3 regions of the Allobosea sp. RAF48 genome follow, and region 3 is predicted to be linked to each of the others. Evidence: predicted binding sites of a transcription regulator. Region 3 holds the regulator's gene; each other region holds the start of a gene.
The links. The regulator PhoB, encoded in region 3, activates phosphate uptake and scavenging genes when phosphate is short. The targets are predictions, from matches to a motif close to TGTCATNNANCTGTCAT.
Positions count from the first base shown of each region.

Region 1 (7,482 bases), on a different contig from region 3:
GCGGCCAGGACGGCAACATGCGCAAGGCCACGACACCCGTCACCGCAAAGGCCGTCACGAAGGCTGCGCTTTGCGCGACGGCGATCGTTTCCGACGCGAATGCCCCTGGCAGCGCGAAGATGATGGCAAGGTTGACAACCAGGCCCGCCAGAGCCGCAAAGGTGGCGACGAGGGTACGCCTGGCCAGCAGGAAGACCGGGTAGATCGCCGCCTGGAACAGTGCGATCGCGGCGAAGCCGGGCAGCAGCACGGCCATATAGCTGGCGAAATGGCCCCTGAAGCTCGCCGGCACGAAGAGGCGTTCGAAGGCCGGCAGTGTCAGCCAGAAGCCCAGCGCGACGGGCAGCACGAGGGCTAGCACCGTCACCATGTTGCGCGCGATGCGCTTCTGTGCGGCGAGGCGGCCTCGCGCCTCATCGAGGCGGATGACCTCGCGCAGCAGCAATATCTCCAGCATCGAGGCCAGCACCGGAAAGAGCCTGAGGCCGATATCGGAGGCAAGCGAGAAATAGCCGGCCTCCGCGAAGCCGAAGCGGTCCGCCAGAATGGCGCGATTGAGCAGCGGGATCAGTGAATAGACGGCGTTGCCGGCCACCAGCGGCAGCGCATAGCGGGCGAAGCTGCGGGCAAGATCGGCGCGCGCGGCGGCAAGGCCCGACCCCGCATCCGCCAGCCTGCCGCGCACAGCGAGCACCGAGACGACGGTGCTGGCCAGCCCGCCGAGCAGGACGATGGCCGGATCGCGCAGCCACCATGCAGCCCCGACCATCAACGCGAGGGCAATGCCACTCCTGACGAGGACGAGCCGGGCATAGGCGGCGTCGAGGAAGCGCGAGCGGGCGACCGCCCCGTGATAGTCGAACCAGCCGGCGCCGACGCCGCCGGCGACGGCCACCGCGAGCAGCGTCATCGGCAGCCCCGTATCGATGCCGGCGAGCAGCGCCGCCGTCAGGAGCGCGCAAAGGGAAAGGCCAATACCAGCGAAGAGCAGATTGAGCGTCGCGCGGATGCCGGGATCGCGCTCCCGGCTTTGCGCCGAATAGAAGCGGACGACCGAGAGCTTCAGCCAGTCGAGCAGCGCCGTGTTGACCAACACGACGATCGCGGCACCGATGGCAAAGAGCCCGAACGCCTCGGGCCCCAGGAACAGGGCGATGAGCAGCCCGAGGACGAAGTTCAGCCCGGCATTGACAATGAAGGGCAGAAGAACGGTCATCGCCTCTCGGTCATCTCGTCGTGAGCCTGACGCCTTTGCGGCACCTCGTGCGATTCGCAGCCAGGTCGCAAGCCCGGCTCTGCAAGGCGTGCCGCTGCCGATGCGATTGTCCCACGCCGGGAGCGGCCGGCATGGCAATGTCTCGGCAATCGACCCCTGCAATGACAGCATTGGGGGCCTGTGCGCCCCTCCCCTAGGCGCGCTCCGGGATCGGCCTTAGACGAGGTCCCGGCCCGTGCTCTCCATGGGCGCCCCTCCCGGACAGCCATGGACGCGGCCTGACAGCATGAATCGGTCGATTGCTCTGCGCGCCGCGCTCGGCATCGCCCTGCTCACCGCCATGGATGCGGTGATCAAGGGCCAGATGCAGCACCACCCCTTCATCGTGGCGCTGTTCATGCGCTTCCTGATGGGCGGCCTCTGCGCGCTCGCCGTTCTCGCGCTCGCCCGCCCGGCCCGCCCGACGCGAGACAGCATCATCGGCAATGTCGCGCGCGTCCCGCTCGTCGTGATGACGGCAGGCAGCTTTTTCTATTCGGTCTCCGTGCTGCCGCTCGCCGAAGCGCTGACATTGTCCTTCCTGGCGCCGGTCTTCGTCGCGGTTCTCGGCGGCCTGCTGCTGAAGGAGACGATCGACCGGCGCGTGCTGCAGGCGCTCGCCTTCGGCCTTGCCGGCATGCTGGTCATGGTTTGGCCGCGGCTGCAGGGGCATGTCAGCGGCGCCAGCCTCGGCGTCGCCGCCGCGCTGTTCTCAGCGGTCAGCTACGCCTTCAACCTGATCCTGCTGCGACGCATCGCGGTCAGAGAGCATCCCACCGTCATCGTCGCCTTCCAGAATGTCGGGCCGGCGCTGTGCCTAGCCGTCCCGGCGGCCCTCGCCTTCGTGCCGATGACGCTGGCGGATCTGGCGATCTATCTCTTCGCGGGAGCGCTTGGCGTCGCGGGTCATCTCACGCTCACCTCGGCCTATGCCATGGCGGCCGCGTCCCGGCTGGCGGCAATCGAGTACACCGCTCTGATCTGGGCCAGCCTGCTCGGCTTCTTCCTCTTCGGTGAGATGCCGCTCTATACGACCTATCTCGGTGCGCTGCTGATCGTGGCCGGCGCCGGGGCGGTCAGCCGGCGCTAGGCTTGGCGGGAAACACCAGGCAGGTTTCGGTGCCGTGCGCGAGCAGCTTGCCACGTTCGTCGCGCAGATTGCCTTCCGTCGTGATGACGGAGCCGCCGCGATGGATCAGCTTGCCTTCGCAGCGCACCGTGCCCGAGTCCGGCATGACCGGCCGGACATAGTTCAGCTTCATCTCGAGCGTGGTGTAGCCCTCGCCCGGCTTGAGCGTTGAATGGGCGGCGCAGGCCATGGCGGAGTCGAGGATCGTGGCGGTCCAGCCGCCATGAATCGTGCCGAGCGGATTGAAGAAGCGGGGTGACGGGCGCCCGACGAAGACGACGCGCCCTTCATCCGCCTCCACCAGATCGAAATCCATGGTCCCGGCGAAAGGCGGAGCCGGGTGAGCGCCGTCGATGATGCCCCGCAGGAAGCTCAAGCCGTCGCCCGCGACCAGCACCTCGCGGGACACCACTCCAAACGTCCGATCCATGGCGCCCTCTCAAATCGTGTATCTGCACGTTAGAGAGAGGACGGCTGGCTCGTCAACCGGAGTTGATTGGACACCGCGTTCACAGAACGTCCCGCGCCGCGCGGCGCAGCGCCCTCAGCCCGTCGCGGGTCTCGCGCCAGCGCTCCTCGCCGAAGCCGCCTTCGATCCTGTCCTGCGCCGCCCGCCAGTACGGAATGGCGGCCTCGATCGCAGCCCTGCCCTTCTGCGTCACCGCATAGACCGCGGCTCGGCCCCGGCACTCGACCGGCTCGACCATGCCCTCAGCAGCGAGAAGCTGGAGATTGCGGGTCAGCGAAGTTCGCTCCAGCGCGAAACGCTCGGCCAGCTCGGTGATCGACTTCCATTGCCCGGTGCTCAGCGCCGAAAGCAGGACAAACTGGGTGATCTTGAGGCCGCTCGGCCGCATCGCCTCGTCATAGGCACGGGTGACGGCCCGGGCCGTCATCCGGACGTGTAGCGCCACGCAGGAACGCGCGATGTCGTCGAGGCGCGGATCGGGCGCGGGCGGGGGCGCGAGTGTCGTCATTCAGCCATCTTAGCGTGTTCTAGCGCGTGCGGCAGCCGAAAGGCTAAGGGCTGCGATGCCGCACCCGGCGGCGTTCACTTTGTTGTCGCAGGCTTCCTTGACTCTCCGGGACCCCGAGCCTATCTCCCGGCCATCTGTTAGCACTCTCCTTCGTTGACTGCTAACAGCCTCCCCCGGGAGCCATTCAGCGGCGCCCGAACCGAATAAGACCGAGAGGAAGACAGAACCATGAAGTTCCGTCCTTTGCATGACCGCGTCGTGGTCCGCCGCCTGGATGGCGAAGAGAAGACCAAGGGTGGCATCATCATTCCCGAGACCGCCAAGGAAAAGCCCCAGGAGGGCGAGGTCATCGCCGTCGGTCCCGGCGCGCGTGACGAAGCCGGCAAGCTCGTTGCCCTCGATGTCAAGAAGGGCGACCGCGTCCTGTTCGGCAAGTGGTCGGGCACCGAAGTCAAGATCGATGGCCAGGATCTCCTGATCATGAAGGAATCCGACATCATGGGCGTCGTCGGCTGATAGCCGCCTGACCGCTCTCTTCCGTTTCCATTTCAAGGAGTAGCTCTCATGGCTGCCAAAGACGTCAAGTTCTCCTCCGACGCCCGCGACAAGATGCTGCGCGGCGTGGACATCCTCGCCAACGCCGTGAAGGTCACGCTCGGTCCGAAGGGCCGCAACGTCGTGATCGAGAAGTCGTTCGGCGCTCCGCGCATCACCAAGGACGGCGTCACCGTCGCCAAGGAGATCGAGCTCGCCGACAAGTTCGAGAACATGGGCGCCCAGATGGTTCGCGAAGTCGCGTCCCGTCAGAACGACCATGCCGGCGACGGCACCACGACCGCCACGGTCCTGGCCCAGGCGATCGTCCGCGAGGGCGCCAAGTCGGTTGCGGCCGGCATGAACCCGATGGACCTGAAGCGCGGCATCGACCTGGCCGTCGAGGCCATCGTCGCCGACCTCAAGAAGAACTCGAAGAAGGTCACCTCGAACGCGGAAGTCGCGCAGGTCGGCACGATCTCGGCGAACGGCGACGAGTCGGTCGGCAAGATGATCTCGACCGCCATGCAGAAGGTCGGCAACGAGGGCGTCATCACCGTCGAGGAAGCCAAGACCGCCGAGACCGAGCTCGACGTCGTCGAGGGCATGCAGTTCGACCGTGGCTATCTATCGCCTTACTTCATCACCAACTCCGAGAAGATGATCGCGGAGCTGGACGACCCCTACGTCCTGATCTTCGAGAAGAAGCTCTCCTCGCTGCAGGCGATGCTGCCGATCCTCGAGGCCGTCGTTCAGACCGGCAAGCCGCTGCTCATCATCGCCGAGGACGTCGAGGGCGAGGCTCTCGCCACGCTCGTCGTCAACAAGCTCCGTGGCGGCCTCAAGGTCGCGGCCGTCAAGGCTCCGGGCTTCGGTGACCGCCGCAAGGCCATGCTCGAGGACATCTCGATCCTGACCGCCGGCCAGATGATCTCGGAAGACCTCGGCATCAAGCTCGAGACCGTGACGCTCAACATGCTCGGCCGCGCCAAGAAGGTGCGCATCGAGAAGGAGAACACCACGATCATCGACGGCGCCGGCAAGAAGAAGGACATCGAAGCCCGCGTCGGTCAGATCAAGGCCCAGATCGAGGAGACCACCTCGGACTACGACCGCGAGAAGCTCCAGGAGCGCCTGGCCAAGCTCGCTGGCGGCGTCGCGGTGATCCGCGTCGGCGGCGCGACCGAGGTCGAGGTCAAGGAGAAGAAGGACCGCGTTGACGATGCCCTGAACGCCACCCGCGCCGCGGTGGAAGAAGGCATCCTGCCGGGCGGCGGCGTCGCCCTGCTGCGCGCTCTGAACTCGGTCAAGTCGATCAAGACCCAGAACGACGACCAGAAGACCGGTGTCGAGATCGTCCGCAAGGCGATCGCCGCTCCGGCCCGCCAGATTGTCGACAACGCCGGCGATGACGGCGCGGTCGTGATCGGCAAGCTGCTCGAGTCGAAGGACTACGCCTGGGGCTACAACGCCCAGACCGGCGAGTACGGCGATCTGGTCAAGGCCGGAATCATCGACCCGACCAAGGTCGTGCGCACGGCGATCCAGGACGCGGCTTCGATCGCGGGCCTGCTGATCACCACCGAGGCGATGATCGCCGAGCTGCCGAAGAAGGACTCGCCGATGCCCCCGATGGGCGGCGGCGGCATGGGCGGCATGGACTTCTGAGGAAGTCCGGACGCCCAAAGCGTCTGAATGCCGAAACCGGGCAGGCCCGGTTTCGGGGGCGGCATGGACTTCTGATCCAGCCTCCCAAGGCAATCATGGAAGGCCCGGCGCAAGCCGGGCCTTTCTTCGTTTCACGGCACTGTCATCCCCCCGCCATCCAGCCGTCGCCCCCCGCATGCATCCAGGACCGCTCAACGCATTCGTCGTATCCTGGGAAGCATCATGCCGACACGCCGCTCAGTCCTCGCCGGCCTTGCCGCCACGAGCGCCGTCCCCGCTTTCGCGCGGGCGCCGGACTGGCGACAGAGCATCAAGGAGTTGCGCTTCGGCGTCTCTTCCGCCGAGAACGAAACCGGTGCCATCGCCCGCACCCAGCCGATGGTCGACTACCTGTCGCAGCGCCTCGGCGTGCCCGTCCGGTTCTTCAGGGTTTCGGACTATGCCGGCCTCGTCGAGGCGATGCGTGCCGACCAGGTCGACTTCGCCCGCTTCGGACCGGCCGTCTACGCGCTCGGGCGCCGTGTGCTGGGCGAAAAGCTCCAGCCGCTGCTGCGCGACGTCGATAACCAAGGCCAGGAAGGCTACTATTCGGTGCTGCTGGTGCGGGCGGACAGCGCCTATCAGAACCTTGCCGATCTCAAGGGCAAGGTTCTGGCCTTCGCCGATCCGAACTCGACCTCCGGATACGCTTTCCCCGCTTATTTCCTGCGCAAGCAAGGCATCGACCCGAAGGCCTATTTCAGCGGCACCGTCTTTTCCGGCGGGCACGACAACTCCGTGCTGGCGCTGGTGCGCGGGCAGTTCGACGTCGTCGCGACCTATCAGGTCAATACCGAGTCCGGCGTCGCCCAGCGCCTCGCCCAGCGCGGCATGATCCCGGCCGGCTCGACCCGCGCGCTCTGGACGTCGCCGCTGATCCCCGCCAGCCCGTTCTCGACCCGCGCCAACCTGCCCCAGGGCCTGAAGGACGATTTCGTCGCAGCCATGAACGCGATGAAGGAGGCCGCTCCGGACGTCTGGAAAACCTTCACCGATGGCCATGTCTCGCGCTATGCGCCGGCGCGTCATGAGGACTATCTTGACGTCATCGCCGTCACCGAGGAGCTGGAAGCTCAGCGCAAGGCGAAGAGCGGCTGAGCGAATTCCAAACCAGCGCCCCTGCTCCCGGCGAAGCCGGCCGTCGCATTGCCATGCGTTTGTCGCGATAGCTGATGAAAATGCAGGCAGTGTCCCTCGGACCGGCCCTGGCCTATACAGGCGACAGGCGATCCTCGGCAGGGTCGCGCGCATAAATTGCATGTCGTAGGGAGATGCAGATGAAAAAATCCTATTTCCTCTCGGGCGCTGCGTTGGCCGCCACGCTGTTCCTGTCGGCACAGGCCGCTCAGGCCGACATCACGATCGGCCTCGTCGCGCCGCTGACTGGCCCCGTCGCTGCCTATGGCGACCAGGTCAAGAACGGCGCCCAGACCGCCGTCGACGTCATCAACAAGAATGGCGGCGTGCTCGGCGAGAAGCTCGTGCTGAAGCTCGCCGACGATGCCGGCGATCCGAAGCAGGGCGTCTCGTCCGCCAACCTCCTCGTCGGCGAGAAGGTCAAGTTCGTGGTCGGCCCGGTGACCTCGGGGGTCGCCATGGCGGTTTCCGACGTGCTCTCCGAGAGCGGCGTGCTGATGGTGACGCCGACAGCAACCTCGCCGGCGCTGACGACGCGCGGTCTGAGCAACGTCTTCCGCACCTGCGGCCGTGACGACCAGCAGGCGGACATCGCCGCCGCTTATGTCCTGAAGAACCTGAAGGACAAGAAGATTGCGATCGTCCACGACAAGGGCACCTACGGCAAGGGCCTCGCCGATGCCTTCCAGAAGGGCATCAATGCCGGTGGGCTCAAGGAGGTCGTCGCGCTGACGGTCAACCCC
Region 1 is NZ_JBFRDZ010000001.1:432,301-439,782, forward strand. It holds gene AB4Z10_RS02110 (lipopolysaccharide biosynthesis protein) at 1-1,216, opposite strand, end outside; gene AB4Z10_RS02115 (DMT family transporter) at 1,503-2,345, shown strand; gene AB4Z10_RS02120 (PaaI family thioesterase) at 2,332-2,814, opposite strand; gene AB4Z10_RS02125 (MarR family winged helix-turn-helix transcriptional regulator) at 2,894-3,361, opposite strand; gene groES (co-chaperone GroES) at 3,590-3,877, shown strand; gene groL (chaperonin GroEL) at 3,926-5,563, shown strand; gene phnD (phosphate/phosphite/phosphonate ABC transporter substrate-binding protein) at 5,786-6,700, shown strand; gene AB4Z10_RS02145 (branched-chain amino acid ABC transporter substrate-binding protein) at 6,880-7,482, shown strand, end outside.
Region 1: the regulator PhoB is predicted to act here: its motif matches at 5,704-5,720, upstream of phnD (phosphate/phosphite/phosphonate ABC transporter substrate-binding protein).

Region 2 (7,482 bases), on a different contig from region 3:
TGCAATGCGTCGGGATCTGCGTCGCCTTCTGCCCGCCTTGCAGGATGCCGACATTGACGGTGATGCGCCGGGCGACATCGCCCGCGCCCTTGCCGAGATTGAGGTCGGCCGCCGCGATCGTCTCCGCTGAGGTCAGCACCGCGTCGATCTCCGGCGGCAGCGCCGCGAGCTTGAGATGGTAGCGATCATAGATCGCGGTCACGAGCCGGCTCACATCCGCGATCGGGTTGCGTGCGCGATGGGCGTAGCCGCCATGGCCGCCGATGCTCTTGGCCGAGAGCGAGAAGCGCAGCGTGCCCTTTTCGGTGAAGCGCAGATTGGCGAGGCCGCTCGGCTCGCCGTTGAGGCAGCAATCGGCCTCCATCTCGTCGCCGAATTCGTCGAACAGATATTTGGTGCCGTAGCGCCCGCCCGACTGCTCGTCCGAGACCACGGTCAGGGACAGCGCGCCGCTCAGCTTCTCGCGATGGGGATAGAGCTGGCAATAGGCGAGGATCGAGGCGAGCGTCCCGGTCTTCATGTCGGAGGCGCCGCGGCCCATGATCTTGCCGTCAACGATCTCGGCTTCCCAGAGCTTCTCGTTGGTGACCGGGAAGATGTCCATATGGCCGTTGAGGATGAGATGGCGGCCGGGATTGCCGGCCTCCCAGCGGCCGATGATGTTCGGCATCTCCGGCACGAAGGCCTCCGTGCGATGCGGCACGCCGGCCGCGTCGAGAAGTTCGCGGACGAAGGCGGCGGCCTCGCGCGTGTCGCCCGGCGGGTTGACGCTCTTGATGCGCAGGAAGCGGCGCAGCAGTTCGACGATCTCGTCGCGACGCGCATCGATCGCCTGAAGCAACTCGGCCTTCAGGGCGGCGGTATCCTTGGACATGACTCGATCTTCTTGGTCGGCGTTTCGAAAGGGGCTGAGAGGTGCTCAGGCGCGGGCGAGCAGCGACATCGGGCGAGTCAGCTCGGTCTTCTCCAGCCGGGCTGCGACGCAATAGGCGGGGTTGAAGACGTTCGCGATGTCGTAGCGCACCGCCTGCCCGAGCAGATGGCTCGCCTCTACCGGATCGACACCGAGATCCTCGCCGACCCAGCGCAGCAGTTCCGTCGTGGCGAATTGCAGGGGCTGGTCGAGCGGGCGCCCGGCGGCAATCACCAGCAGGTCGGTTTCAGTCTCGCAGCGCGGCCAGCGCAGGCCGAGCTTCTTCACGAGCTTCACCGAGAATTCGACCTCAAACGAGGTCTCGACGCCGGTGCCGGCGATCTCGCCATCGCCCTGGCAGGCATGGCCGTCGCCGAGGAAGAACAGCGCGCCGTCCGCGAAGACCGGGAAGGCGATGGTCGCGCCCGGCCCGAACAGCCGGTAGTCCATGTTGCCGCCATAGGCGCCGCTTGTCGCGGTCGAGATCGCCTGGCCGCGCTCCGGCGCCACGCCGAAGCAGCCGAGCATCGGGGCGAGCGGGAAGCTCCAGTCCTTGATACGGGCGGAGGGCTCCAGCAGCTTCACCGTGCCGGCCTCGGCATCGACAGCCCACTCGTAGCGCTCGCGCTTCGGCAATTCGTGCAGCATCCCGGGGTCGAGCACGCCCGGCGCCAGCGGCGAATAGGTCCAGCCGGTCTTCCGGTTCGGTGTCATCCGCTCGATGGTGACGAGGAGAGCATCGCCCGGCTCGGCGCCGGTGACGAAGAACGGACCGGTCATCGGGTTGCCGCGCGGGGCGTGCTGCTCGCCATCGCTGCCGAAGCCGGCGGCGTCGAGCGTGGTGGTGACGACGCTGTCGCCGCTGGCGATCTCCAGAACCGGCGGCAGGGTGCCGATCACGTTCGAATAGCGGGTCGGGACGAAGTGATGGCGCGCCATGAAAGCCTTCCGGAGCAGGTTCGCGTCGATATCGTGGCCGGGGGCGTCGACCGCCTGGCGCACCGGACCGTAGGGGCTCGCCGGTCGCGTGAGAAGCGCTCGCCGGCGAAGGGGCGCCCTGCGTCAGGCTCGCGTGCCGTTGCCGGCTGTCAGGAGCGCAGGGCTCCGCTTGCGAAGGTCTCAGTCTCTCAAGCCCTGGATGATCGGGCTTCGATAGGAAATCGCCGCCGGCAGCAGCGCGAGCAGGCTTCCCACGACGCAGAGCAGGCCCGCCTGCGTGAGCTCGCCCGCGCCGATCGCAGGCGAGAGCGAAAGCCCGGTGCGGGCCGCGACGAGGCCCGAGATCGCATGGGTCGCGATCACGCCGAGCAGCAGCCCGGCGAGGCAGCCCGCGGCGATCAGGACGATCGTGCCGATCCAGGTCACCAGCAGCACGTAGGAACGCGGGGCGCCGAGCGCTCTGAGCGTGGCATAGCGCCGACGGCGCAACCCGTTCACGGCGATCAGGAGAAGCACGACGCTGGCGAGGATCAGCACCGCGTTGGAAGCGGAGGCGACGACGAGGATGTCCCGCATGTCGCCGAGCGCGCCGTAGAGCGAGACCAGCACCTCGGCAGGGAAGAAGGCCATGGTTCCGCCCTGCCGGTATTGCGCGCGCAGGGCATAGGCGCCGGCTACGCTTTTGGGCTTCACCACGATCGCCGGAACGCCGGGCACGCGCTTGGCGTCGAAGGGCGGGCCGATCCGCGCTTCCTCTGGACGGCGACCGTCGTTGATGTTCGAGCCGGCTTGCCAGAACGGGGAATCGCTCCGGGCTTCCTCAGTGGCATGGCCGTTGCCGAGGCCGTGGATTTCCCAGACGCTCTCGATCGGCACGAGGATAGCGCGGTCCCAGGGAGAGCCGAGCCGCGGCAGCCGGCCGACGGCCGTGTAGCCATGGCCTTCATGCTTATGGCCTAGTTCCTCCTCGTCGACCTGGCCGGGTTTGGGCGCGTGGCCGGCGACGCCGTGGGAGGGCTCGATCGTGTCACCCAGCCGGTAGACGACATCGGCGCCCAGCACGGCCTCGCCCTCCGCAGAGAAGAGCCGGCCTTCGCTCGTCTTGATCCGGCCCCAGCGACCCGCGAAATCGGTCGTCGTGCCGATGACGGGATAGCCGCGGCTGACGTCGCCGAAGGCGACCGGGGCGAAGTTCCCGACGCGCTCGTCCTGCGCGAGCGCCTTGAGAACCTGCCCGTCGACCAGCGGCAGCGCTTCGAGCTGCAGGTAGACGGCCGACATCAGCAACTGCGTCTGGCTGCCGGGCGCGCCGATGATCAGGTCGAAATCGTCGGCAGCCCTGGCCGAACCCTGCCGCAGCGCCCGCTCCTGTGCGCCGATCGCGATCCCGGTGGCGACCGCGAGCGCGACCAGCAGCATGATGGCTGGCGCGGTCCAGCGCAGAGCCCGCAGGTCAGCGAGCACCATCGGCCAGGGGTTCATGCCGCGTGTCCCATCCTGAGATCGAGCCGCTGCGCCAGCCGGGCGAGCAGGCGCGGGTCATGCGAAGCGCAGATCAGGGTGGCGCCGCTCTCCTGCGCAGTCTCTGCGAGCAGGTCCGAGACGCCGTCGGCGTGATCGGCGTCGAGGCTGGCGGTCGGTTCGTCGGCCAGGATCAGGCGCGGAGCGTTGAAAAGCGCGCGGGCGATCGCGACGCGCTGCTGCTCGCCGCGCGAGAGAACCGCTGCCCTCCGGTGAGGGTCCTTCAGCCCGACGCGGGATGCCAGCGCGATCGCGCGTTCGCGGCCGGACGTGCCCAGGCGCCAGGAGGAGAAGCTCGCAGGCAAGGCGATGTTGCCGGCGACATCGAGCTCCGGCACCAGATGGAAATCCTGGAAGACGAAGCCGAGGGTTTGCCTGCGCCAGCGGTCGCGCTGCGCTTCCGGCAAGCCGGAGACCTCGGTGCCGCCCCAGCGTACCGAGCCGGTGCCCGGACGCAGGAGGCCGGCGATCAGGTGAAGCAGCGTTGACTTGCCGCAGCCGGACGGGCCGCTGATGCCGAGCGCGGCGCCGGGCTCGATCACCAGTGCGGGAATATCGAGAACGCGGAAGGGCCGTCCATCGCCGTCGCGATGATCCAGTGCGATATCCGCGAGAACGAGCCGCTGCGCGCTCTCCTCAGGCGAGGGAGAAGCCGGCATCGGCAATCCTGATCTGGCTGACGAAGCCGGTCTCCGCATCGGTCGCCGAGCCGATCTCCAGCCGCCCGCTCACCACGACCTTGCGGCCGGCGCTGACCATCGCCGTCTCGCTCTTCATGAACACGACGACGATATCGACGGGCCAGTCGGCATCGGACTGGCAGAACGGGCAGATGGCGAGCGGCTCGCGCGTCAGCACGAAGAAGTGGCTTTCCGGCTTCAGCGGCGGCGCCATGTAGCCGACCATGCGCACGCCCTTGCCGCGCAGGGCCGTGACCCGGTCGGAGAACTGGAAGCCCAGAACCCCGAAAGACTTGTAGAGCCCGTCGAAGGAGATCGACTGGATCTCGGCGGCGGCGCGGGCCTGCCGGCCAAGGCTCGCCGCTGCGAGGCCGAGCACGGCCCCGCGGCGGGTGATGGTCGCAATGGGGTTTCGCCGGCGCATGGATGCCTCCGTAGCCCCGATCATCGGTTCACTTGCCGCCGAGCGCCAGCGCTTCGGACATGACGCGGAACACGAAGGTGTTGGGCTTGTGGCCGCGGAAGCGCTCCGCGCCGGGGCCCATCGCCGTCAGGATGACGTCGTCGGCCGAGTGGACGCCGCTATTGGCGTCGAGGGGGAGATTGCCGACCTTGCGCGTGGCGAGCGGGCCCGTGCAGTCCTTCTCGTTGGCGATATTGGCCTTGCCGTCGGGGCCCTTCACGGCCGGAACGCGCTCGCCATCCATGGTGGGGCGGCCGGTGTCGCAGGTGTCGGGATAGGAGCCGTAGACCACAGCGAGCCGGCGCGAGGTGTCGACATTGGTGGGATAGCCTTCGGCATCGAGCGGGCCGTAGTTCGGCGGCACGGAGTCGGCGTAGACGCCGAGCTTGTCGCGCAGCTGCTGGCCGGGGCGCTCGTCGTCATAGGTGCCGATGATCGAGATCGGATGGGCGTGGTCGGGTACGACGATGATCAGCGTGTCGTTGCGGTCCCCGGCGAAGTCCTTGGCGACCTTGACCGCGTTGTCGAGCATGATCGTGTCGAAGACCGAGCGCTCCCAGTCGAGGGAGTGGCTGTACTTGTCGATACGGGCGGATTCGACCATCAGCAGGAAGCCGTCGGGATTGCCCTTCAGCATGTCGATGGCGGCCTTGGTCTGCTCGACGACATCCGGCTGGTCCGGGAATTTCGAGACCGTGCCCTTCTTGGTGACGCGCAGGTCGAAGGCGCCGTCGATATTGCCGGTGTTGTAGAGGCCGAGCAGCTTCTTCTGGCCCGCGGCGACGGCCGCGTTCATCTCGGTCTTGGTGGTGGCGAGGGTGTAGCCGGCGTCCTTGAACTTCGCGATGAAGTCCTGCTCGTCGGTGCGCTTGGAGCCCGGCGTCGCCTTCGACAGGAAGTTCGGCGAACCGCCGCCCATGATTACGTCGGGCTTCACATCGAAGAACATCTTGACGATGTCGTTGAAGTCCGAGCGGCGGCGGGTGTGGGCGACCATGGAGGCCGGGGTCGCGTCCTCGATCTCGGAATTGGTGACGACGCCGACGGCCATGCCGGTGCGGCGCTTGGCGAGCTCGGCAATGGTCTCGACCTTCGGATGGTCGAGGGTCAGGGCGTTCTTGGCGCAGTAGACGCCGAGCGCGTTGACGCAGGATTTGTGGCCGGTGGTGTAGGCATGGGCGGCATTGGCGCTGTCGGTGACGATCGAGTCGGTGCCGGAGGTCGAGATCAGCGCCATGTTGGACATGTCATCCATGGCGAGCTCGCCATCGTATTTGCCTTCCTTCCAGCCCTTGGAGAGGATGCGGGCGGCGGTACGGTTGGCGACCGACATGCCGTCGCCGATGAACAGGATGACGTTCCTGGCGCGGCGCGGCTGGGCGGTGGCGAAGACATCCCAGTTCACGGTCGCCTTGTTGCCGCCCTGCGTGGCTTCCACCACATAGCGGCCGGCCGGCAGCGAAGCGCCGCGCAGCCACAGCGCCGAGTGCTTCTGGCCTTCCTCGCTCTGGATGAAGTTGGTCGGACGGCCGAAGATTTCGGCGGCAGGCTTGCCGTTGACGGTGACGTTCACGTCGGCGGAGGTCGGCGCGTTCGGGAATTCGACCTTGAAGTCGAACCGCGAGCCCTCGAGGATCTCGGCACGGTCGATCGGATAGATGGTCTGCGCAACGGCGGACCCTCCCGCTACGCCCGCGGCGATGACCGCCGCCAGCCAGTGATATGCGCGCATTGTGGTTCTCCGCCAAGGCTCGTGCCTGCGGCCCCCCGCCTAAGTCCGGAATGTGACAGTTTAATCAAACTGGCGAACTGGCCGGCGCGATTTGAGGAGCCGTCGATCGCCCGGCCTCAAGGCCCGGCAGCGCCAGGGCGGGGCCTGTGTTCCATTGGCGTTGCAGACAATTTTAAGGAAAAAGCGGCCCCGGTCTTAGGGGAAGCGAGTCATGCTGCCGGTTGTTCACCGAGGAGAAGGCATGGATATCTTCAGCATGTTGGGCCTAATCAGCTTCGCCGCGCTGGCTTACGCATTCAAGCTGGCGACGGAGAGCGTGACCTAAGTATCGGGCAGCCGGGTCTGGCGCGGTCGAGCGGATGCAGGTAAGGAATCATTTACCTTACGTTGCGCCAGGCCGCCAAGATGATCGACATTGCTCTCAACCTCCTCGGCATTGTTGCGTTCAGCCTGCTCGGCTACGCGATGCTCATGGCGGTCAGAGGCCCGAAGGCCGAAGCTTGAAGCGGAATGGCGCGCCAGCCGTTCGCTTTTCTTTTTCTTTCCTTGAATGGCCGGGCGGGAGCCTTTGCGCCGGGAGCGCACGATCGCGATCAGTGCGGGTCGTGATTTGATCGGCCTTTGCCTTCGTCCGCGAGCGCGACGGGGATCGTGACGCCGAGGCGGCGAGCGCGGCTTTTGAGTGCCTCGAGCGTTTCCGCTCCCAGAGCGCAGAAACCGTCGAAACGGCTCCGCGCTTGCGCCGCGCGATCGCCCGGAAGCCGTACGGGGCTTCCCCCGGGAGCTGTCCGCGAGCTCCGGATCCGATCGGAAAATCCGGAAGCCGCCGCCTCGAATTCCGCAATCGGCCGCATTCCTTCGATCTGGATCGCCATGAACAGGTTCGCGCTTGCATAGGGGCGGGCGGCATCGCCGTAGAGCGGCTGCACGGCCTCGCCGATGGCGCCGGCCGACAAGCCGCCAGCCAGAAGATCGATCATGACGGCGAGCCCAAAGCCCTTGGCCCCCGCGGCAGGCAGGAGCGTACCCCGCAGCGCCTCGAATGCGTCCCGTGTCGGCTCGCCTTGCGCCGTTTGCGCCCAGCCTTCCGGAATCGGCTCGCCCTTGCTTGCGGCCAGCCTGATCTTGCCCATCGCGCCGGCGCTCATCGCGAAATCCAGCGCGATGGGCTCGCCGCCGGTCGGGACCGCGATCGCCAGCGGGTTGTTGCCGACGACGGCTTCGACACCGCCGG
Region 2 is NZ_JBFRDZ010000016.1:33,062-40,543, reverse strand. It holds gene AB4Z10_RS24685 (M20/M25/M40 family metallo-hydrolase) at 1-874, opposite strand, end outside; gene AB4Z10_RS24680 (acetamidase/formamidase family protein) at 920-1,852, opposite strand; gene AB4Z10_RS24675 (FtsX-like permease family protein) at 2,033-3,334, opposite strand; gene AB4Z10_RS24670 (ABC transporter ATP-binding protein) at 3,331-4,032, opposite strand; gene AB4Z10_RS24665 (hypothetical protein) at 4,010-4,477, opposite strand; gene AB4Z10_RS24660 (alkaline phosphatase) at 4,506-6,248, opposite strand; gene AB4Z10_RS24655 (Ldh family oxidoreductase) at 6,842-7,482, opposite strand, start outside.
Region 2: the regulator PhoB is predicted to act here: its motif matches at 6,301-6,317, upstream of AB4Z10_RS24660 (alkaline phosphatase).

Region 3 (7,482 bases):
GAAGACGACGTCGTTGGCCACCTCGCGGGCGAAGCCGAGCTCATGCGTGACCACGATCATGGTCATGCCGGAGGCCGCCAGATCGCGCATCACGTTGAGCACCTCGCCGACGAGTTCGGGGTCAAGCGCCGAGGTCGGCTCGTCGAACAGCATCAGCTTCGGCTTCATCGCCAGGGCGCGGGCAATGGCGATGCGCTGCTGCTGCCCGCCTGAGAGCTCGCTCGGATAGGCGTCGCGCTTGTCGGCAAGACCGACGCGCTCCAGCAGTGCCGTCGCTTCGGCGACGATCTCCTTGCGCGGACGCTTCAGGACGGTGAGCGGCCCCTCGATGATGTTCTGCAGCGCCGTCATGTGGTTGAACAGGTTGAAGCGCTGGAAGACCATGCCGGTGACGAGGCGCTGGCGCGCGATCTCCGGATCGGTCAGCTCATGCAGCTCATTGCCCACGCGGCGATAGCCGATCAGCTCGCCATCGACGCGGATCGCGCCCTGGTCGATCTTCTCGAGCTGGTTGATGCAGCGCAGCAGCGTCGACTTGCCCGAGCCCGACGGCCCGATGATGCACTGGACCATGCCGGGCTCGATCGAGAGCGAGACATCGTTCAGCGCCTTCAGGTCGCCGAAGAACTTGCTGACGTTCGCGATTGCAACGATCGCACTATCGGCCACGGCCGTGTTCGCCACCGCGTTCATGCGGGCTCCTCCTGAACCGCGGTGCGCTTGGCGCGCCGCCCGACCCGCCCCTTGGAGAAGTGGCGTTCGAGGAAATACTGGCCGATCTGCAGCAGCGTCACCACGAGCAGATACCAGCCGGCAGCGACGATCAGCAGCTCGATGACGCGGGCATTGGCGTAGTAGATCGTCTGCGCGTTGCGCAGGATCTCGGCGTACTGGATCACGCTCGCCACCGAGGTCAGCTTGACCATGCTGATCACCTCGTTGCCGACCGGCGGGATGATGACACGCATCGCCTGCGGCAGCACGATCCGGCGCAGCGTCGTCAGCCGCGTCATGCCGATCGCCTTGGCGGCCTCGGTCTGGCCCTGGTCGACGGAGAGGATACCGCCGCGCACCACCTCGGCAGTGTAGGCGCCCTGGTTCATGCCGAGCCCGAGCAGCGTCGCCATGAACGGCCCGATGATGTCGATCGTGCGCCAGGAGAACAGGCCGGGGATGCCGATGGTCGGGAAGACCAGCGCCAGGTTGAACCAGATCAGGAGCTGCAGCAGCAGCGGCGTGCCGCGGAAGAACCAGATGTAGAACAGCGCCACGCCGCGCAGCACCGGGTTCGGCGACATGTACATGATGGCGAAGATCACGCCGAGCACGACGCCGAGCGTCATCGCGCAGACCGTCATGATCAGCGTGTTGCCGAGGCCCGCGATGATCGCCGGCGCGGTGAAGAACTGCCGGACCACCGGCCAGGCGATGTCGCCCTCGACAAAGGCCATGACCAGCCAGACGAGGATGGCGACGATCGCCGCGGCCGCGACCCAGCGCCCATAGAAGCGCCGCGGCACGATTCTCAGATGCGAGACCTGGGCGAGATCCCGGCTGCTGATCGGCGAAGTGGCGACGCTCATTGGCCCGTCTCCCGGCTCCAGGTTTCGAGGGCGGCGAGCTTGCCGCGGAAGCGGTCGATCTGTTCGCGCACGCGGTCGGGCGCCGTGCCGCCATGGCCGCTGCGCGCAGCGACCGCGGCATCGAGCGTCAGATGGTCGAGGACCCCGGCATCGAGCCGCGGATCGACCGCCCTGAGATCGACGGCGTCGAGCGATTCAAGCTCCCGGCCCAGTTCCTCGCAATAGCGCACCAGCGCCCCCGTGATCTCATGCGCCTCGGCGAAAGGCACGCCGTTGCGGGCGAGATGATCTGCCACCTCGGTCGCCAGCGCAAAGCCGGAACCGGCCTGGGCGCGCATCGTCTCGGCGTCGGCGCTCATGCTGGCGATCAGCCCGGCGAAGGCCGGCAGCACCTCTTCCAGCACGTCGACTGCGTCGAAGGCGGCGCGCTTGTCCTCGGCGAGGTCGCGGTTATAGGAAAGCGGCAGCCCCTTCAATGCGCCGAGCATGGCGACGAGGTCGCCGGTCAGCCGCGCCGCCCGGCCGCGCGAGATTTCCGCGATGTCCGGGTTCTTCTTCTGCGGCATGATCGAGGAGCCGGTGGCGAAGGCATCGTCCAGCGTCACCCAGGCGAATTGCCTGGAAGCCCACAGCGTCACCTCCTCGGCGAGCCGCGACAGGTTGGTCGTCAGCATCGCCGCGACGAACAGGAATTCCGCGACATGGTCGCGCGCGCCGACCGCGTCGACCGAGTTCTCGAACGGCTCGTCATAGCCGAGTGCCTTGGCGCTGAGCTCGGGATTGAGCGTGATCGCCGAGCCTGCAAGCGCCGCCGCCCCGAGCGGGGACTGGCCGGAGCGCTTTTCCCAGTCGGTCAGGCGCGAGGCGTCGCGCATCAGCACCTGGCCATGCGCCATCAGCCAATGGCCGAAGGTGACCGGCTGGGCGCTCTGGAGATGGGTGAAGCCGGGGCTGACCGAGGCCGCATGCAGCTCGGCCTGATCGGCGATCGCGGTCAGGAGTTCCGCCAGCATCGCCGCGAGCGAGCGCGACTTCGCGCGCAGATAGAGCTTGAGATTGTTCGCGGCCTGGTCGTTGCGCGAGCGCCCTGCCCGGAGCTTGGCGCCCGTCGAGCCGATCCGCTCGGTCAGGATGCGCTCGATGAAGGTATGGACATCCTCGTCCTGCGGGCCGGGCGTGATCCGCCCCTCGACCGTGTCCCGCGCGATCGCGTCGAGCGCGGTCAGGATGGTCTGGAGCTCCTGCGCCGTCAGCAGCCCGGCGCGTCCGAGTTCGGCCGCATGCGCCTTGCCGCCCGCAACATCCTGCGGCACCAGCCTCGCGTGCTCACCGGCCGCGCTCGACAGCTTCATCAGCCGCGGATCGGGCGGCTTGCGGAAGCGTCCACCCCACAGGCGCGTCGTCTGGTTCATGAGCTTGTCCTCCCGTTAGGGAAGAATGGCCTCTTGACCGAAAGCCCGGCAAACGAAACGATCTCCGCAGCGATAGTCCAAAAAGGAATACCCCATGGCCGCCGGCCGGCCTCCTCCGTCATCGACCGCTTTGCGAGCTTTCACCACGGTTGCAAGGCTGGGCTCGACCGCCCGCGCCGCCCTGGTCGTCAACCTGACGCAGAGTGCCGTCTCCAAGCAGATCCTGTCGCTGGAACACCATCTCGGTGCCGTGCTGTTCGACCGCAGCCCGCTCGGCCTCAAGCTCACCGAGGCCGGCGCGATCTATCTGCCCTATGCCGAAGCCGCGCTGGAGCAGATGGAGCGGGGCGCCCGGCGCCTCGCCGAGCGCAGCGCCATTGCCCGGCCGATCCGCCTGCACATGGTCGCCATCGTCGGCGAGCGCTGGCTGATGTCGCGCTTTCCGGCCTTCGCTGCGGCGCATCCCGGCGTCGACGTCCAGTTCACCAACTATGTCAGCGAGAGCGAGACCGAGGAGCCCGATCTCGACATTGCCCATGGCGTCCCGCCCTGGCCCGGCAAGGAGGCGCATTACCTCTTCGGCCGCGACGTTGCCCTCGTCGCCGCGCCGAGCCTGGTCGAGCGCATGGGCGGCTTTCGTCGTGCCGCCGATATCCAGAAGATGACGCTGCTGCAGCACTACCAGATGCCGACCTTCTGGGCCGAGTTCACCGAGGCCCACGACCTGCGCGGCGCGGTGCCCGAGCACACCGTGCGTTACGGCTACTATTCCGTGATCACCAGCGCCGCCGTCGCCGGGCTGGGCGTCGCTCTGATGCCGCGCTGCTATGTCGCCGACGAGCTGGCTTCCGGCGCGCTTATCAACCCGCTCGGCCTCGGCTTCACCAGTGCGACGGGCTGTTGGCTCACCCTCCCGGTTGGCCAGCCGCAACGCCCCGGCCTCGATGAATTCGTCGGCTGGCTGCGCGCCGAAGCGGCCCGGTTCGACGCCGCCACCCGTGCGCCCGCAGCGGCCTGATCATCGGGCGAAACTTCCGCTCTTGCCCCGCGTTGTCTGGAGCAAGGAGGAGCCATGTTCACCATTCTGCCTGCCCCGGACCATGTCGGCGCCTACCGCCTGTCGCAGACGCTGACCAGTGACGATCTCGATGGGATCATGGCCGATATCGAGGCGAAGCTCGCGCGACACGAGAAGGTCGGCATCCTCGCCGACCTCACCGATTTCACCGATATGACCCTGGCTGCCGCCTGGAAGGATGCGCGCTACAGCCTCGGCAAGCTCTGGGAGCTGCAGCGCTTCCCGCGCGAGGCGGTGATCACCGACAGGGGCTGGCTTGCCGCCTTCGTCGACCTGCTCAACCCAGCGATCCCCTTCGTGACCGTCCGCACCTTCAAGCCGGAGGAGTACGAGACCGCACTGACCTGGGCCGGTGACATCGAGGGCGGGCCAAACGCCTGACCGACAGGAGGACGCCATGACTGCCCACAAACGCAGGTGGTCGGCCGATATCACCACCCGGAGCAACGCGCTCGATCTTGAGAAGGCGGTGTTCAAGCAGGGCGATCCGCGACGGATCGCACGTTCGCTGAAGCGGTCGGCTGAACACAGCCGGCTCCGCAAGTCGAGCCCCTATCGCTCGGCGATGTCGATGCTGACTTTCTACATCAACCGCGCCGGCCGGAACCTGCCGGCCGAGCGGCGCAGGACGCTGGAAGCGGCCAAGCACAGCTTGCGCCGCCTCTTCTACCGAGAGGGCTGAGGCTCCTGCCGGCCCCTTCAGGGATCGTCCTGTAGGGGGCTTCTCGCGGGGCCGCCACCCTTGCGGGCCGGATCATGCGAGCGATGGCTGTCGCGCTCGCCACCACCGCCCGAAAACGCGAACCTGCCGGGTTTCGTCGTCGGCAGGCGGCTTGCGGATGTCCGCCGGCTTCTCCGCATTCTCATGGGACGAGCCCGGCCGCCGTGCCGGATGCTTCGCGGCGCCTTCGTCGAGGCCAGCATGGGGCAGCCTCCTCAACGATCCTGCTGGAGACCCTGATGGCTCGTGTTGATGCGGGTGTTGCCCTGCTGGTCATGCTGGCTCGGGCGGCGCTCGCCACCTCCTAGCGCTGCGCATATCGTGCCCGGCATGATCCGGCTCGCCCGGGCCCTTGTCGCTTCGACTGGCCGGCGGGATGGGCGCATCTTGCTCATGGCGACCTCCTCTGGCTCGCGCTGACCTTCGGGGTCAACGCGAGCGAGCAGGCAAGGTTCATCGCCAGTCGCGATGAAGAGGAGAGCTGGAGCGCCGCTCAGCTGCGCGCAAAAGTCTCGTCGAAGGCGTAGCCGGCGCCGCGCACGGTGCGCAGCGGGTCCTTGGTATTGGCGGGCGTGATCGCCTTGCGCAGCCGGCCGACATGGACGTCGACGGTGCGCTCGTCGATATAGACGTCGCGGCCCCAGACGGCGTCGAGCAGTTGGGCGCGCGAATAGACGCGGCCGGGCGCCTGCATCAGGAACTCCAGCAGCCTGAACTCGGTCGGGCCGAGATGCAGCTCGCTGCCGGCGCGGCGGACGCGCCGTGTGGTGCGGTCGAGTTCGAGGTCGCCGGCGGCAAGCAGTCCCGCGACATGGCCCGGCTTGGCGCGGCGCAGCAGCGCCTGGATGCGCGCGATCAGCTCCGGCAACGAAAAGGGCTTCACCACATAGTCGTCGGCGCCGGTCGCGAGCCCGCGCACGCGCTCGGTCTCCTCGCCACGCGCGGTCAGCATGATGATCGGCACGCGCTCGGTGTCGCGTCGCGACCGCAGCCGGCGGCAAAGCTCGATCCCCGAGAGGCCCGGCAGCATCCAGTCGAGCAGCACGAGATCGGGGGTGTGGTCGCGCAGATGAAGCTCCGCATCGTCCCCGCGCGCCACGCTGTCCACCTCGAAGCCCTCGGCTTCGAGATTGTAGCGCAGCAGCAGGGTCAGCGGCTCCTCGTCCTCGACGATCAGGATGCGTGCGGCCATGATTCCTTGCCTCGCCTCAGCTGCCCGTGACCGCCTCGACTTCGATATTGGTCGTGTCGAGCTTCGGCCGGTTCACGTCGAGCGAGTCGCCGGTGATGAGGTAATGGATCGTCTCGGCGATGTTGGTGGTGTGGTCGCCGATGCGCTCGATGTTCTTCGCGCAGAACAGGAGATGCGTGCAGAAGGTGATGTTGCGCGGATCCTCCATCATGTAGGTCAGGAGTTCGCGGAACAGCGAGGTGTAGAGCGCGTCGATCTCGTCGTCGCGGCGCCAGACCTCGAGCGCCTTCTGCTCGTTGCCTGCGGCGTAGGCGTCGAGCACGTCCTTGAGTTGCGCCTGCACCAGGCGGCTGATGTGCTCGAGCCCGACCACGGCGCGGTGCGGCGGCTGGAACTGGCCGGCGATGGCGACGGCGCGCTTGGCGATGTTCTTGGCGAGATCGCCGACGCGTTCGATGTCGGCCGCGATGCGGATCGCCGAGATCAGTTCGCGCAGGTCGTTCGCGAGCGGCTGGCGCCGGGCGATGGTCAGCACCGCCTTCTCTTCGACGTCCCGCTGCAGGTTGTCGAGGCGCTGGTCGGCGGTGATGATCTTCTGGGCGAGGCCGGTGTCGCGGCGCACCAGCGCCACGGTGGAGTCGCCCAGCATGCGCTCGGCCATGCCGCCCATTTCGGCAAGACTGCGGCGGATGCCTTCGAGATCGGTGTCGTAGGAGCGGACGATGTGGTCGGTCATGGCGTTATCCTCAAAGCATTTTCAAGCGAAATCGGACCGGTTCGCGCGAAGAAAATGCGACAAACAAAGAACTCTGCCGCGGCTCAGCCGAACCGGCCGGTGACGTAGTCCTGCGTCTGCTTCTTGGCCGGGTTCATGAAGATGGTGTTGGTCGGCGCGAACTCGATGACCTCGCCCAGATACATGAAGGCGGTGTACTGCGAGATGCGTGCAGCTTGCTGCATGTTGTGCGTCACGATCGCGATCGTGAAGTCGCTCTTCAGCTGTTCCAGCAGGTCCTCGATCTTGCCGGTCGAGATTGGGTCGAGCGCGGAGGTCGGCTCGTCGAACAGGATCACTTCCGGCTTCTGCGCGATGGTGCGGGCGATGCACAGGCGCTGCTGCTGGCCGCCGGAGAGACCCATGCCGGAACTCTTCAGCTTGTCCTTGACCTCGTCCCACAGCGCGGCACGGCGCAGCGCGCCCTCGACACGGTCATCGAGCTCGGACTTCGGCGGCTTCTCGTAGAGGCGGATGCCGAAGGCGACGTTATCGTAGATCGACATCGGGAAGGGCGTCGGCTTCTGGAAGACCATGCCGACGCGCGAGCGCAGCTCGTTCACGTCGACGTCGTTGGAGATGATGTTGCGGCCGTCGAGCAGGATCTCGCCGGTGGCCTTCTGCTCGGGATAGAGCGAGTAGATGCGGTTGAAGATGCGCAGCAGGGTCGACTTGCCGCAGCCGGACGGGCCGATCAGCGCGGTGACGTGCCGGTCGCGGA
Region 3 is NZ_JBFRDZ010000015.1:162,083-169,564, forward strand. It holds gene AB4Z10_RS24375 (amino acid ABC transporter ATP-binding protein) at 1-693, opposite strand, end outside; gene AB4Z10_RS24380 (amino acid ABC transporter permease) at 690-1,583, opposite strand; gene argH (argininosuccinate lyase) at 1,580-2,995, opposite strand; gene AB4Z10_RS24390 (LysR family transcriptional regulator) at 3,090-4,013, shown strand; gene AB4Z10_RS24395 (SpoIIAA family protein) at 4,068-4,454, shown strand; gene AB4Z10_RS24400 (DUF3175 domain-containing protein) at 4,471-4,755, shown strand; gene AB4Z10_RS24405 (hypothetical protein) at 5,010-5,189, opposite strand; gene phoB (phosphate regulon transcriptional regulator PhoB) at 5,288-5,986, opposite strand; gene phoU (phosphate signaling complex protein PhoU) at 6,003-6,722, opposite strand; gene pstB (phosphate ABC transporter ATP-binding protein PstB) at 6,806-7,482, opposite strand, start outside.